2 regions of the Nocardiopsis alba genome follow, and region 1 is predicted to be linked to the other one. Evidence: riboswitches for the same ligand, from Rfam matches in the RefSeq annotation. Region 1 holds a riboswitch; the other holds the start of a gene.
The links. Region 1 has a riboswitch for cobalamin ahead of TR33_RS21875 (VWA domain-containing protein). Riboswitches for the same ligand answer to the same signal wherever they lie in the genome.
Positions count from the first base shown of each region.

Region 2: it holds a riboswitch for cobalamin, as region 1 does, so the genes downstream of both, TR33_RS08335 (ribonucleoside-diphosphate reductase subunit alpha) here and TR33_RS21875 (VWA domain-containing protein) in region 1, are expected to answer to the same signal.

Region 1 is NZ_BAZE01000013.1:138,518-146,017, reverse strand. It holds gene TR33_RS21885 (bifunctional hydrogenobyrinic acid a,c-diamide synthase/histidinol phosphate aminotransferase CobBC) at 1-2,203, opposite strand, end outside; gene cobO (cob(I)yrinic acid a,c-diamide adenosyltransferase) at 2,197-2,811, opposite strand; gene TR33_RS21875 (VWA domain-containing protein) at 2,811-4,886, opposite strand; cobalamin riboswitch at 4,920-5,058, opposite strand; gene TR33_RS21870 (bifunctional cobalt-precorrin-7 (C(5))-methyltransferase/cobalt-precorrin-6B (C(15))-methyltransferase) at 5,114-6,400, shown strand; gene TR33_RS21865 (cobalt-precorrin-4/precorrin-4 C(11)-methyltransferase) at 6,369-7,151, opposite strand; gene TR33_RS21860 (precorrin-2 C(20)-methyltransferase) at 7,136-7,500, opposite strand, start outside.
Region 2 is NZ_BAZE01000003.1:564,687-572,186, forward strand. It holds gene TR33_RS08325 (acyl-CoA dehydrogenase family protein) at 1-309, opposite strand, end outside; gene TR33_RS08330 (ribonucleotide-diphosphate reductase subunit beta) at 578-1,654, opposite strand; gene TR33_RS08335 (ribonucleoside-diphosphate reductase subunit alpha) at 1,759-5,433, opposite strand; cobalamin riboswitch at 5,578-5,777, opposite strand; gene TR33_RS08340 (hypothetical protein) at 6,096-6,668, opposite strand; gene TR33_RS08345 (NYN domain-containing protein) at 6,695-7,500, opposite strand, start outside.

The DNA of each region.
Region 1 (7,500 bases):
GTTCACGGGCGCGGCGCTCCGCCTCGGGGACCGCCTCCTCCGAGGTACAGGCGATCATGGCCGCGATCGCGGGGGTGGACACCGACCAGGGCGTGCTCGCCCGTTCCAGTCCGCGCACGGTCCCGGAGTCGCCGACGAGGTATCCGGCCCGGATGCCGGGGATCGACCAGTGTTTGGTGAGACTGCGCAACACCACCAGCCCTTCGATCCGCTCCTCGACCAGGCTCTCCGGCTCTCCCGGCACCGCGTCCATGAACGCCTCGTCGACGACGACCAATCGCCCGGGGCGGCAGAGTCGACGCAGGTCACGGGCGGGGTGGAGAACTCCGGTGGGGTTGGTGGGGTTGCCCACGACCACCAGGTCCGCGTCGTCGGGGACGGCGTCCGGGTCGAGGACGAAACCGTTCTCGGCCGGGCAGAGCACGCTCGTGACGGCGTGTCCGGCCTGTTCGAGCGCGGCGTGCGGTTCGGTGAACTGGGGGTGGACCACGACCGGCCGCCGCCAGGAACGGAGCCGCGCGATCAGGGTGAACGCCTCGGCCGCTCCGGCGGTGGGCAGCACCTCGTCGACCCCGCGCCCGTGACGGCGGGCGATCGCGGCCCGGGCCGGTGCGGGGTCGGGGTAGGCGTCGATCTCGCGCAGGCTCTCGGCGAGGGCGCGGTCGAGCCACACGGGACGCCGCCCCGGATGGACGTTGACGGCGAGGTCCAGCATCCCCTCGCCCACCTCGACGTCACCGTGATGGCGGAGCGGGTCGGCGACGGGTTCCGCCACCGCCTCCGCCTTCAGGGACACGAGGTCGGGTGCCGGGACGGAGGCGGGCACGGGGGGCGGGGTCGCGCGCGCGGCGTCGGCCAGACGTGCCGCGAAGCGAGGACGGCCGGCCCAGTGGAGGTGCAGGTAGGAGGCGTGCAGCGTGTCGGAGGCGAAGCCCTCCGGAGCTCCATCGACGACCCAGGCCGGGCGTTCGGCGCAGGCTCCGGGGCTCATGCGGGTGCGGTGGAACTCGTGACCGGTGGCGCTCTCGCCCGCGCGGGTGAGCAGCGTGTCTCCGGGCGCGGTCGCCACCGGATAGCGCAGGGTGAGCCGCTCCGTCATCCGGGCGTGCGCGGGAAGGACCCCGGCCATGGCCCTGTCGTCGAGCGACCCGGCCAGATAGAGCATGCCGGCGCACTCGGCGACGGTGGGCACCCCGGAGCGGACGGCGTCGCGCAACTCGGTCAGCAGGGCCCGGTTGGCGGCGAGCCGACCCGCGTACACCTCGGGGAAGCCGCCGCCGAGGTAGAGGCCCCGGGTCCCGGAGGGCAGCGCGGTGTCCACGAGCGGATCGAAGGCCACGACCTCGCATCCGGCGGCGGTGAGCAACTCCTCCGTCTCCGGGTAGCGGAAGGTGAAGGCCCGGCCGCCGGCCACCGCGATCACCGGCCGCGGACCGTCGGCGGCGGCGATCCCCGGTTCGTCGGCGGGATCCCAGGGGCGGGCGTCCAGGGCCGGGGCGGAACGGGCCAGCTCCACCAGCGCGTCCAGGTCGACGTCGCGCGCGACGCGCTCGCCGAGCCGTTCGACGGCGCGGGCCGACTCGGCCCGTTCGGCCGCCGGGACCAGCCCCAGGTGGCGGGAGGGCGCGGCGATCTCCTCGTCGCGGGAGACCACCCCCAGGACGGGGATCGGCATGGCCCGGGCGATCTCGGCGACGTTGCGGGCCGACCCGGCCTTGTTCAGGATGACCCCGACGACCTCGACCGCGGGATCGTAGGCGACCATCCCCGCCACCAGGGCCCCCGCCGAACGCGACATGCGGGACACGTCCACGACCAGCACCACGGGGGTCGCGGTCAGGGCCGCCACGTGCGCGGAGGAGGCGAACCCGTCGGTGCCGATCCGTCCGTCGTGCAGCCCCATCACGCCTTCGACGACGGCGATGTCGGCGCCGCGCGCCCCGTGCAGGAGCAGCGGCGCCACCCGCTCCTCGCCCACCAGGTGGGGGTCGAGGTTGCGGCCGGGCCGTCCGGTGCCCAGGGCGTGGTAACCGGGATCGATGTAGTCGGGCCCGACCTTGTGCCCGCTCACCGTGTGACCGGCGGCCCGGAGCGCCGCCATCAGCCCGGTCGCGATCGTGGTCTTGCCCTGCCCCGTCATGGGCGCGGCGATCATCAACCGGGGCGGGGCGGTCCCCTCCGGGCGGAGGGGGGACGTCACCATTCGATCCCTCGTTGGCCCTTCCGGCCGGCGTCCATCGGGTGCTTGACCTTGGTCATCTCGGTGACCAGATCGGCGGCCTCCAGTAGACGCGGGTCGGCCCGACGGCCGGTGATCACCACGTGCTGGCGTCCGGGACGGCTCTCCAGGGCGGCGACGACGTCCTCGACGTCGACCCACCCCCAGGCGATCGGGTAGGTGAACTCGTCGAGGATGAGCAGGTCGTGCGTCTGCTCGGTGAGTCTGCGCTTGATCTCCTCCCACCCCTGCGCGGCGGCGGCCGCGTGGTCCTCGGCCCCGTCGCGGTGGCGGATCCAGGACCAGCCGGAGCCCATCTTGTGCCATTCGACCGGGCCGCCCTCGCCGGTCTCCTCGTGGAGCCGGCCCAGGCGTTCCAGGACGGTCTGCTCGCCGATGCGCCACTTCGCCGACTTGACGAACTGGAACACCCCGATCCGCCAGCCCTGGTTCCAGCCGCGCAGGGCCAGACCGAACGCGGCCGTCGACTTGCCCTTGCCGTCACCGGTGTGGACGGCCAGGAGCGGAAGGTTGCGGCGTTGGCGTGTGGTGAGTCCGTCGTCGGGGACGACGGACGGCTGTCCCTGGGGCATCAGGCGGCCCTTTCTCGTACGGCGTCGCTCAGGGCGTCGGCGTCGACCTCGCCGACGGGCAGATGGTCGGCGTCCAGGCGGGCGGCGAGGGTGGCGGCCAGCCCCAGACGCAGGGGACCGGACTCGCTGTCCACCACGACCGTGGTGACCCCGAGTCCGGCGACGTGGTCGGCGGCGTCCAGGGCACGGCCGACGGCGCCCCGTCCCCCGGTGGCCCGGCCGTCGGTGACCACGACCAGGAGCGGACGCAGGCGCGCGTCGCGCAGGCGTTCCCGTCGGACCACCCGGGCGGCCTCCAGCAGCCCCTCGGCGAGCGGGGTGCGGCCGCCGGCGGGCATCTCGTCGAGACGGACGGCGGCCACGTCCACCGAACGGGTGGGCGGCAGCGTGAGTTCGGCCGTGCTCCCCCGGAAGGTGATCAGGCCGACCTTGTCGCGTCTGCGGTAGGCGTCCAGCAGGAGCGAGAGGATCGCGGTCTTGACCTCGGTCATGCGTTTGCGCGCGGCCATGGAGCCGGAGGCGTCGACGCAGAACAGGACCAGGTTGCTCTCCCTGCCCTCCCGGATCGCGACGCGCAGGTCCTCCGGACGCAGCCGGATCCGCTCCCCCTCGCCCGGTCGTGAGGCGGCGGCCCGCACGGTCTCCACCAGGTGGAGCGAGGAGCCCCGGCCCGGGCCGGGGCGGGAGGCGCCGACCCGGCGGCCCCGGGTTCCGATGGCGCGGCTGCGTCGACCGTCGGCGCCCTCTCCGGTCCCCCGCACGGTGAACGTACGGGGGCGGTAGGGGGCGGCCGCCTTGGCCGTGGGGAGCGGGGCGGCGGACGGCCGGGACTCGGAGTCGGGGCGATCCTCGCCCACGGGTTCGTGCGGAGCGGGCTCCGGGATCGTCTCCGGCTCCGGGCCGGTCTCCTCACCGATCGGTCCGTCGGCCGGGCCCTCGGTGGGTTCGGGGCCTTCGGCGTCCGGTGCGCCGTCGCCCTCGGGCGGGGTGTCGACGGGGTCGTCGCCGCCGTCCGGGCCCGAGGGTTCCGGCGGATCGGGCGGGAGCTCCTCCTCGCCCAGGACCCGGTCGAGGAGCTCCTCGTCCAGCCCCGGGGCGTCGAAGGGGTTGCGCCTGCGCCGGTGCGGCAGGGCGAGGGTGGCGGCGCGGCGGATGTCGGCGCGGGTCACCTCGGTCCGCCCCTCCCAGGCGGCGTGCGCGACCGCCGTGCGGGCGGTGACGATGTCGGCGCGCAGACCGTCGACCTCGAAGGCGGCGCACACCTCGGCGATCTTGAGCAGCGCCGCCTCGGACAGCCGGACCCGGTCCAGGGCGTCGCGCGCCTCGGCGATACGCGCGGACAGGGCCCGCTCGGTCTCGCGGTAGCGCTCGGCGAAGCCGGCCGGGTCGGTGTCGTAGGCCATCCGGCGTCGGACCACCTCGGCGCGGGCACGGGGCTCGGTCGGCGCGGCGATCTCCACGGTGAGCCCGAAACGGTCGAGGAGCTGCGGGCGCAGCTCGCCCTCCTCCGGGTTCATCGTGCCGATGAGCAGGAAGCGGGCCGTGTGCTCCACGGAGAAGCCGTCGCGTTCGACGGTCACCCGGCCGGTGGCCGCCGCGTCCAGCAGGAGGTCGACCAGGTGGTCGTGGAGGAGGTTGACCTCGTCGACGTAGAGCAGCCCGCGGTGGGCTCGGGCCAGTAGTCCGGGTTCGTAGGCGACCTGTCCTCGGGTGAGCGCCTGCTCCAGGTGCAGGGAGCCCAGGACCCGGTCCTCGGTGGCGCCGACGGGGAGTTCGACCAGCCGGACCGGCCGGCTCTCCACCGGGGTCTCGGGGCCGAAGGGACCGTCGGGCGAGTGCTGTCCGGGGTCGGCCGGGTCCACGGAGAAGCGGTCCCCGCGATGGACGTCGATGGGCGGCAGCAGGGAGGCCAGCGCCCGCACCGCGGTGGACTTGGCGGTGCCCTTCTCGCCGCGGACCAGGACGCCGCCGATCTCCGGCGAGACGCTGGTCAGGACCAGGGAGAGTCCGAGGTCGTCGAGGGGTTCGGTGTCGCAACCGACGATCGCGGAGAAGGGAAAGTGCGAAGACCGCAATGGCATGTGAGGCTCCCGCTCGTTTCGCCATACGTCATGGGCGGGCGCGAGGCCGGTCTTCGGACTTGCCGGGTCCTCCTCACGGAGGCTCGGTTCACCGCAGCGGGCCTGTGCCGGAATCTCACCGGGCTTCCCAGATTCTCCCCTCCCGCCGTCACCACCGTTTCCGATGGCCGGGCGGGCAGGGGCACCTCGCGCCTGTTGCCCGCCACGATAGCGTCAGGGCCATGAAGGACGACACGCGCCCTCCCCGTCGGGTGCCCGGCCGGGCCCTGCCGGGCGAGACGCCCCTCCCCGCCGAAGGGGTCGGGATCACCGTCGTCGGTGTCGGGGCCGACGGCTGGTCCGGGCTGCCCGAACGCCTGCGCACGCTGGTTCTGGAGGCGGAGGTGGTGCTGGGCGGCCACCGGCACCTGTCCATGCTTCCGGAGACGCCCGGGCAACGCCGCGAGCCCTGGCCCTCCCCGCTCCGTGAGGGGCTGCCCGACCTGTTGGCCTCCCTCGACGGGGCCCGTACGGTGGCGCTCGCCTCCGGAGACCCGTTGGTGTCGGGGATCGGCACCACCCTGATCGACGCGTTGGGTCCCGAGACCGTACGTCTGGAACCGGCCGTCTCCTCCGTCGCCCTGGCCCGCGCCCGTATGGGGTGGCCCGCCGAACGGTGCGCCGTGGTGAGCCTCGTCGGCCGGGACCCCCGCCCGCTTCTGCGCAGGCTCGCGCCGGGACGTCGTGTCCTGGTGCTCTCCTCCGACGCGGGCACGCCCGCGACGGTCGCCGGGATGCTGGTCGGCGCCGGGTACGGAGAGAGCCGGATGACGGTCCTGGGCGACCTGGGCGCGCCCTCGGAGTCACGGTTGGAGGGCACGGCCGAAGGATGGGCGTCCATCCCCGCCGAGAAGGTCTCCGCCCTGCACGTGCTCGCCCTCGAACTCGCCGGACCGGTCGGGTACGGCCTGGTCACCGGACTTCCCGATGACGCCTTCAAACACGACGGCCAGCTCACCAAACGGGACCTGCGCGCCTCGGCCCTGGCCCGATTGGCGCCCTCGCCCGGACAGCACCTGTGGGACGTGGGCGCGGGGGCCGGATCGATCGGCATCGAGTGGATGCGCGCCCACCCGACCTGCTCGGCCGACGCCGTGGAGGCGAACGCCGACCGGGCGGCGCGGATCGAACGCAACGCCGGACGGCTGGGGGTCCCCGGTCTCCGGGTGGTCACCGGCCGGGCCCCGGAGGCGCTGGGCGATCTCGCCGGGCCCGACGCGGTGTTCGTCGGCGGTGGCGCGACCCGGCCGGGCGTACTCGACGCCTGCCTGGACGCCCTGTCGCCGGGCGGCCGGCTCGTGGTGCACGGCGTGACCCTGGAGACCGAGGCCCTGCTCGCGGACGCCCGCCGTCGTCACGGCGGAGAGCTCACCCGGATCCAGGTCGAGACCGCCGCGCCCGTCGGCACCTTCACCGGGTGGACGCCCGCGCGCACGGTCACCCAGTGGGCTCTGACGGTCGACCCTTGACCCTGGGGCGGCACGGATCGTAGAGGTGGGACTCCCCTCCCCCGCGCGGGTCCAGGGCCCGGCCCACGAGGATCACGGCCGCCTGCCGGAGTCCGGCTCCCTCCACCAGGTCGGCGATGTCGGCGACCGTGCCGCGCAGCACCGACACGTCCGGATGGCCGACCTTGTGCACCACGATCACCGGGCAGTCGTCGCCGTACTCGGGGGCGATCTCGACCATCAGTTCCCGGACGCGGCGGATCGCCAGGTGCAGGACCAGGGTGGCCCGCGTCCGGGCGAACGCGGACAGGCTCTCGGTGTCCGGCATCGCCGTCGAACGGGCCCGGGTCCGGGTCAGCACCACCGACTGGGCCACCAGCGGCACGGTCAGCTCCCGACCGACCATGGCCGAGGCGGCCGCGTAGGCGGGCACCCCCGGGGTGACGTCCCAGGGGACGCCGTGGGCGTCGAGTCGGCGGGTCTGCTCGGACAACGCGGAGTACAGCGACGGGTCGCCCGAGGTGAGCCGCACGACCTCGCGGTCCCCGGAGTGCGCCGCGACCAACAGTTCGGTGATGCGGTCCAGGTCCAGACCCTGGGTGTCGATCGCCTCGACGTCGGACGCGCAGTGGGAGAGAACCTCCGCGTCCACGTAGGTGCCGGGGTAGAGCACCACGTCGGCCGCCGCCAGCATGCGGGCGGCGCGCAGCGTCAGCAGGTCGGCGGCGCCGGGGCCCGCCCCCACGAAGTGGACGGTCACGTCCTCACCCACCTGGGGGTCCAGACCCGGCCGGCCGGGTCGACCCGGGTCCCGGAGGCGCCCACGATCAGCAGACAGCGCATGTCGATCGTGGTGGTGTCGAGCTCTTTCAAGGTGGTCGTCAGGAGGGTCTCTCCCTCCCGACCGACGTCGCGGCCGACGACGACCACGGTGTCGGGGTCGCGGTGCTCCAACAGGATCCGTCGGGCGTGGGCGATCTGCTCGGTCCGAGAACGGGAGGCCGGGTTGTACACGGCCAGCACCAGGTCGGCCTCGGCCACGGAGCGGAGCCGGCGTTCGATCACCTCCCAGGGCTTGAGCCGATCCGACAGGCTCATCACCGCGAAGTCCCCACCGATCG
Region 2 (7,500 bases), on a different contig from region 1:
GTTCCCGAAGTGCACGATCTTGGCCACCCCCAACTGGGAGGCCTGGACCATCGCGCCCATCGCCCCGCTGACACGGGACATCTCCTCGATGATGATCGTCTTGGCCAGATGCCCCGCGCCCATACCGCCGTAGGCCGGGTCCACGGTCACACCGATCCACCCCTGCTCCGCGATGAGCCGGGACAGTTCGTGGTCCACATGGCGGCGCCGCTCCATCTCGGGGATGCGGGGGGCCACCTCGTGCTCGGCGAACTCACGTACTTCAGCACGCAGTCGCCGGTGCCGCTCGTCTCCGAAAACGTGATCCATTGCGGGTTCTCCCTCGGTATGGGGGGACTACCTGGTCGCACCCTGGTCCGATGCCTTCGGAGGGGATTCGTTCACGCTCTGGCCTGCCCCGGCCATGACCTGGCCGGAAGCGGTCGGCACCCCGATATCCATGCGACGGAGGAGTCGGGGGTGGCCGAACGCGAAAGAGGCCCGGGGCGCGCGCCGCCCCGGGCCCCGGCAAGGGAGAGAAGGAGGAAGAGGATCCGTCCTACGGATCACGGCGGAGGCGCCGAACGCCCCCGAAAGGTCAGTCCCAGTCCAGACCGCCACCGGTCTGGTACTCGATCACCCTCGTCTCGAAGAAGTTCTTCTCCTTCTGGAGGTCCATCATCTCCGACATCCACGGGAACGGGTTCTCCGTCTCACCGAAGATCGGGGCCAGACCGATCTGCTCGGCGCGGCGGTCGGTGATGAAGCGCATGTACTGCTCGCACAGGTCGGCGTTGAGCCCCAGGACCCCGCGCGGCATGGTCTCGCGGCCGTAGGCCACCTCCAGCTCGCAGGCCTCCGTCAGCATCCGCCGGACCTCCGCCTGGAACTCCTCGCTCCACAGATGCGGGTTCTCGATCTTGATCTGGTTGATCACGTCGATGCCGAAGTTCAGGTGGATCGACTCGTCGCGCAGGATGTACTGGTACTGCTCGGCGATACCGACCATCTTGTTGCGACGACCCAGCGACAGGATCTGCGCGAAGCCGGTGTAGAACCACATGCCCTCGAAGATCACGTAGAACGCGACCAGGTCCCGGAGGAAGGCCTGGTCGGCCTCGGGCGTGCCGGTGCTGAAGTCCGGGTCCTCCAGGTTCTGGGTGTACTTGAGGGCCCAGGCGTCCTTCGCCGTGATCGAGGGGACCTCCCGGTACATGTTGAACAGCTCGCCCTCGTCCAGGCCGAGGCTCTCGCAGATGTACTGGAAGGTGTGGGTGTGCACGGCCTCCTCGAAGGCCTGACGCAGCAGGTACTGGCGGCACTCGGGGTTGGTGAGCTGACGGTAGACGGCCAGGACGATGTTGTTCGCGACCAGCGACTCCGCCGTCGCGAAGAAACCGAGGTTGCGCTTGAGCATGAGCCGCTCGTCCTCGGTCAGCCCGTCCTTGGACTTCCACAGGGCGATGTCCGCCTGCATGGCCACCTCGGTGGGCATCCAGTGGTTGTTGCAGCCGGCGAGGTACTTCTCCCACGCCCAGGTGTACTTGAGGGGAAGAAGCTGGTTGACGTCCGCGCGGGCGTTGATCATCGCCTTGTCGTCGACGTTCACACGGGCGGCGTCGCGCTCGATCTCGCCGAGGCCGGTCGTGTCGTTGTTCTCGGAAACCGTGGTCATGCTCGGTACTGGTCCGTTCTCCGGTCGAGCCGGGTCTTCTCTGCGGGGGCGGAGTGCGAGGAAGGAGGGGCGTCCGCGTCCGCGCGCGGACGCCCCCGACCGGATTACTGGCAGGCCTCGCACTCGGGGTCGTCGATGGAGCACGCCTGGTCCTCGACGATCTCGAACTCCTCCTCGGCCGCCGTGGGCTCGGCCACCGGCACCGGGGCGGGACTCGGAGAGGGAGCGGGCGCGGGGGCCGGAGCGGGCGCCGGGGTCGCCGACACCGCGTTCAGCCGGCCGTCGGTGCCCTTGAGCGTGCTCTTCTCCACGTGCGTGGCGCTCTGCGCGCGCAGGTAGTACGTGGTCTTGAGCCCCGAACGCCAGGCCTTCCGGTACAGGGCGTCCAGCTTCCTGCCGCTGGGGGCCGCCATGTACAGGTTCAGCGACTGGGCCTGGTCGATCCACTTCTGACGACGCGAACCGGCCTCCACCAGCCAGGACGGGTCGACCTCGAACGAGGTGGCGTACAGGTCCTTCAGGTCGTCCGGCACCCGGTCGATCTCCCCCAGGCTGCCGTCGTGACGCTTCAGCTCCGCGACCATCTCCTCGTCCCACAGGCCGCGCTCCTTGAGGTCGCGGACCAGGTGGTCGTTGACCACGGTGAAGTCGCCGGACATGTTCGACTTGACGTACAGGTTCCGGTAGACCGGCTCGATCGACTGGTTGACGCCCGTGATGTTGGCGATGGTCGCGGTGGGGGCGATCGCCATGACGTTGGAGTTGCGCATCCCCGTGGTGCGCACCCGCTCGCGCAGCGAGTCCCAGTCCAGCGTCTCACCGCGGTCCATGTCCAGGTCGCCGCCGCGGGCCTCGGCCAGCAGCCGCAACGAGTCGATCGGCAGGACGCCGCGGCTCCACAGGGAGCCCTCGAAGGTCTCGTAGGAACCGCGCTCGGCGGCCAGCTCCATGGACGCCTCGATCGCGTAGTAGCCGATCAGCTCCATGCTCTCGTCGGCGAAGCTCACCGCGCCTTCGGAACCGTAGGGCGTGCGGAGCTCGAACAGGGCGTCCTGGAACCCCATGAGCCCCAGCCCGACGGGACGGTGACGCATGTTCGCGCGTCGGGCCTCGGGGATCGTGTAGAAGTTCACGTCGATGACGTTGTCGAGCATGCGCACGGCGGTGCGGACGGTACGGCGCAGCCGCTCGACGTCGATGCCCTCGGCGCTCACGTGGCGGGCCAGGTTGACCGAGCCGAGGTTGCAGACCGCGACCTCGTCCTTGTCGGTGTTCAGCGTGATCTCGGTGCACAGGTTGGAGGAGTGCACCACACCGACGTGCTGCTGCGGCGAACGCAGGTTGGACGGGTCCTTGAAGGTGATCCAGGGGTGGCCGGTCTCGAACAGCATGGTGAGCATGCGACGCCACAGGTCGACGGCGGGCAGCGTCCGGTGGACCTTGATCCGCCCGGCCCGCGCCTCGGCCTCGTAGCGCTCGTAGGCCTCGACGAACTCCAGACCGTACTTGTCGTGGAGGTCGGGGACCTCGTCCGGGGAGAACAGGGTCCAGCTCCCCTGCTCCTCCACACGCTTCATGAACAGGTCCGGAACCCAGTTCGCGGTGTTCATGTCGTGGGTGCGGCGGCGCTCGTCGCCGGTGTTCTTGCGAAGGTCGAGGAACTCCTCGATGTCGATGTGCCAGGTCTCCAGGTAGGCACAGACCGCGCCCTTGCGCTTCCCGCCGTTGTGCACCAGACCGGCCGCGGTCATGTACGTCTCATCGGTCTCCACCTTGAGGTCGAAGACGGTCGGGACGATCTCCGTCTCTCCGACCTCACGGACACGGGTGAACACCATGCCCTTGTGTTCGATCCAGTTCCGCTTGGTCAGGGGACGACAGCCCACCAGCTCGGCGATGCCCTCGACCGCGGGAACCCGGATGTCGAACGCCTTGGCGGTTCCATCGAACCGGATCTCGGTGCCGTCCGAGCGGCGTCCGGTGTGCGACTGTTCACGCTCTCGGTACTGTCCGGCGGCCGGAACCCCCAGGCGGAGCAGCTGGTAGCGCACTCCCAGAGCCAGAGGACGCGAAGTGCTGGTGAAGTAGATCTCCACCCCGCGGGAGACGCCGCCGTCGGTCTCGAGCAGCCCCTGGAGCAGAGCCCTGGTCTGGGCGTGCGGGAGGTGGGAGAACCGACGGGAGATCCTCTTGTCCTTTCGAGCGTCGTAGACGTCCTCGAAGGTGAAGGGGAGGGTCGGCTCGCCCGCGCCGGTGATACGACCGGTCCGTTCGTCACGAACCGCGCCCCGGCCGAAGGACCAGTGGATCTGGAGGTAGGTCTCGTCGCGCCCCGTCTCCCAGTAGTGGATGCCCCGGCTCTCCAGGTAGTGCCGGACGAACTCCAGGTGGGTGTCGAGTTCGGGGTTGCCGGAGACCCCCCACTGCTGCCCGCCCTTCGACAGGTGGCCGTCACCGAGCAGGATCCCGTAGAGACGGGCGTCATCCTCGGTGAACCCCTCGACCGGAACGATCTCCCGGGGAACGACCTGGGCGACGTAGTCGCCCTTCTCCAACCGGCCGGCGTCGACCCACTCGGCACGGACCTTGTCGTCCTCGAGCCAGGCCAGGGTCCGGCTGTTCGACTGACCCAGCGGGACACCCTGGATCGCGTAGAAGGGGTGTCCGGAGGTGACCTCGATGTCCTCGATCGAATGCTTGATCTTCACCCGCACCATGGGATCGACCTGGTCGTACATCATGACGTCGGTGACCTCGCGGTAGACACCGCTGTGCCCCAGGACCAGATCGCCGACCTCGATCTCGGAGATGGCCTTGCTCCCGTCCGCCGTATAGACGGGTGTGTCGGGCGCGAAGCACTGGTTGACCGCGACGGCGGTGTCGTTGGCGATCTTCAGGAAGGGGACGACGCCCTGGCTCTTGCCGTTGGTGCCCTTGATGTGGGAGCCCAGGCCGCGGACCGGGGTCCAGTCGTTGCCCAGACCGCCCGAGTACTTCGACAGCATCGCGTTGTTGCCGATGCCGTGGAAGATCTCCTGGAGGTCGTCACCGATCGTGGTGAGGAAGCAGGAGGAGAGCTGCGCGCGGACCGTGCCCGCGTTGAACAGGGTGGGCGTGGAGGCCATGAAGTCGAACGAGGACAGCAGCTCGTAGAACTCGATCGCGCGGGCCTCACGGTCGTCCTCGTTGAGGGCCAGGCCCATGGCGACGCGCATGAAGAAGGCCTGCGGCAGCTCGTAGCGGACGTCGTCGCTGTGCAGGAAGTAGCGGTCGTAGAGGGTCTGGAGGCCCAGGAAGGTGAACTGCTCGTCGCGATCGGCGTGCAGGGCCCGCCCCAGCACGTCCAGGTCGAACCCGGCCAGGGCGGGGTCGAGCTGGCCGAGCTCGACGCCCCGGCGCACGTAGGCCGCCAGGTAGCCGGCGTAGCGGTCGCCCATCTCGGTCTGCCCGGCGGTCTCGTGGGCGTCGAAGACGAAGCTCAGCGCCTCGGTGCGGAGCTTGTCGAGCAGCAGACGCGCGGCCACGTAGGAGTAGTCCGGGTCGACCTCGACGAAGCTGCGGGCGGCCATGACCAGGGCGAGCTCGACCTCGGAGTCGGCGATGCCGGGGTAGAAGCCGCGCCGCGCCTCGTCGAGGACCTTCTCCGCCGAAACACCGGTGAGACCGGCGCAGGCCTCGGCCACCACGTGTTCGATCCGGTCGATGGCGGTGCCAGGGCCACCCTCGTGGGTCTGCGTGGGCCGAACGGATACGGGCGCGGCCTCGACGTCAAGGGTCATAAAGCGGCTCCAACCTCGGTAGAAGAGTCCCCGGGGGCACACGAGTGAGCACGCGGCACGCAGCAGTGGAGGTGTACGTCGAACCTGTACGGTCCACCGGTGGGTCGCGGCGGCTCTCCCTCGAAGCCCCGTCGTCGTACGCACCTGAGGTGCGTGCGGGTGGCAGGTCTTCGGACTCGTGGGCTTCCTACTCCACCGTCGCTTCCCAGGGCCTGAACGGCTCCCAGTGCCTATGACGGCTTTCGTTCCCACTCACCGCTGCGGGGCAGTCCCGGATTCGCACCGGGTTCCCTCTTGCCTCACCCGCCCCGGAGGGCCGGTGAACCACCAGCGGGAGCGATACTACATCTAGGGGATGGTGGGTTGGTACACCGCAAGATGATGGCGTGTCGCGGGTTCTTCGGACGTATCGACCGTGGCCGGATCCCGCCGCCGAACATGGTATGAGGGGGCGAGACGGCCCCGCCCGGGGTCGCTCTCACCCGGCGGGATCGATGCTCCCACAGGGTGCGGGGCGGTCGGGACCACGCCCGAGAACCCGCCGCAGGCCCCCTCCTCCCCCTCGCGTCGCTCGGGGCGGGGAAGGAAAGCTCACACGAAGCCGGCCGCCTCCGGTCGCGGGCCCGGGGTCGTCGACGCTCCGGGCCGCGGATCGGCCGGGGTCACACCTCGTCGAGGATGAGGTCCAGGTCGTCCTCGGGCCTGCCGAGGTCGGATCGGATACGGAACCGGATTCTCAGCAGTTCGAGGAAGAGGTCCTCGACGTAGGGGCTCCGCGAGCATCCGGCGTGGAAGCGCGCGCCCGCGGTGGCCCAGCGTTCGGCCCCCTCCAGGTCGTCGTGCGCGTACAGCGCCTCGGCGACGTGGATGAGGGTGGGCAGCCCGGCGGGACCGCCCGACTCCAGGCGTTCCAGGTGGTATTCGGCCTGGCGGCGTTCGTCCAGTTGCAGGAGGGCGCCCGCGCTCAGGGCGTGCGGGTCGATCACGGTGACGCCGCCGTCGTCGATCGCCCGCTGGTAGGCCGAGCAGGCACGCTCGAACTCTTGGGCGATCTCCCACTGTTCGCCCGCGCGCACGAACAGTTCGGCGCGGCCGACCTCGCTTCCCGCGTCGACCCGGTTGGCCAGGTCCAGTAGTTGGGCGGCGATCCGACCGTGCTCACCCGACCGGACGGCGTGGAATTCCAACCGGTCGAGTTCTGCCGTCGTCACGTGGGTCAACCGCATCGCCCCCATCCCCTACTCGCACTCCCGCGCGCCGATCAGGTCCTGGCACGCTCCAGGGCCTGCCAGAACCCTTGGCGCAGTCCGTCACGGACCTCGTCGCGCAACAGGTGGTCGATCGGGAGCGAGGAGCCCTGAAGCAGGCGGGCCTCCAGGTCGGAGGGCATTCGTGGCCGTCTGGCCAGAACCGCCTCCACCCATAGGGCCGGAGCCTCGCGTGCGATCGACTCCGCGAAGTCGTTCCCTTCCCTGTGCGCGACATGCACCGCTTCATCAACGGTATGCGGGGCGGGGCCCGTCTGCTGGGCATATCCAGGACTGGGGGCGGATTCCTGGTGTCCCCTGGGGCCGAATCGGTCGTCGTACTCGGGACCAGTAGGCCGCCGCTCCCCGAAACGGGGGTCGGCGCCACCGCGGCGTGCGGCGTCAGCTTCCGTACTGGTCCCATAGGTAGGGTTTGGGTCCGACCCACCTCCGAAACCCTGGTCCTCGCCGGGTCCGCCCCCGTATCTGGGGTCGGGTGCGGGTGGGGTTCTGCGGGGCGGAGGTCCCTGGGGGGCGTCGGTGGCGAAGGAGACCTGCGGGCCCGTTCCGGGGTCGAAGGCGGCCTGGGGGCCGGTACCTCCGAAGGCCGGTTGGGGTCCGGTGCCACCACCGAACCCGGGCTGGGGTCCGGTGCTGTCGTAGCCGGCAGGGCCCGTACCGAGGCCGGGGGCCGTGCCGTTCGGGGGCGCCGAGGGAAGGCCGTAGCCGTTCGGTTCGGCGCCGCGCATCGACTGGTGGGCGCCGGTGCTCGGGGGCGGGTAGGGGGTCTGGCCGTTCTGGCCCGCGGGGGAGCCCGGGT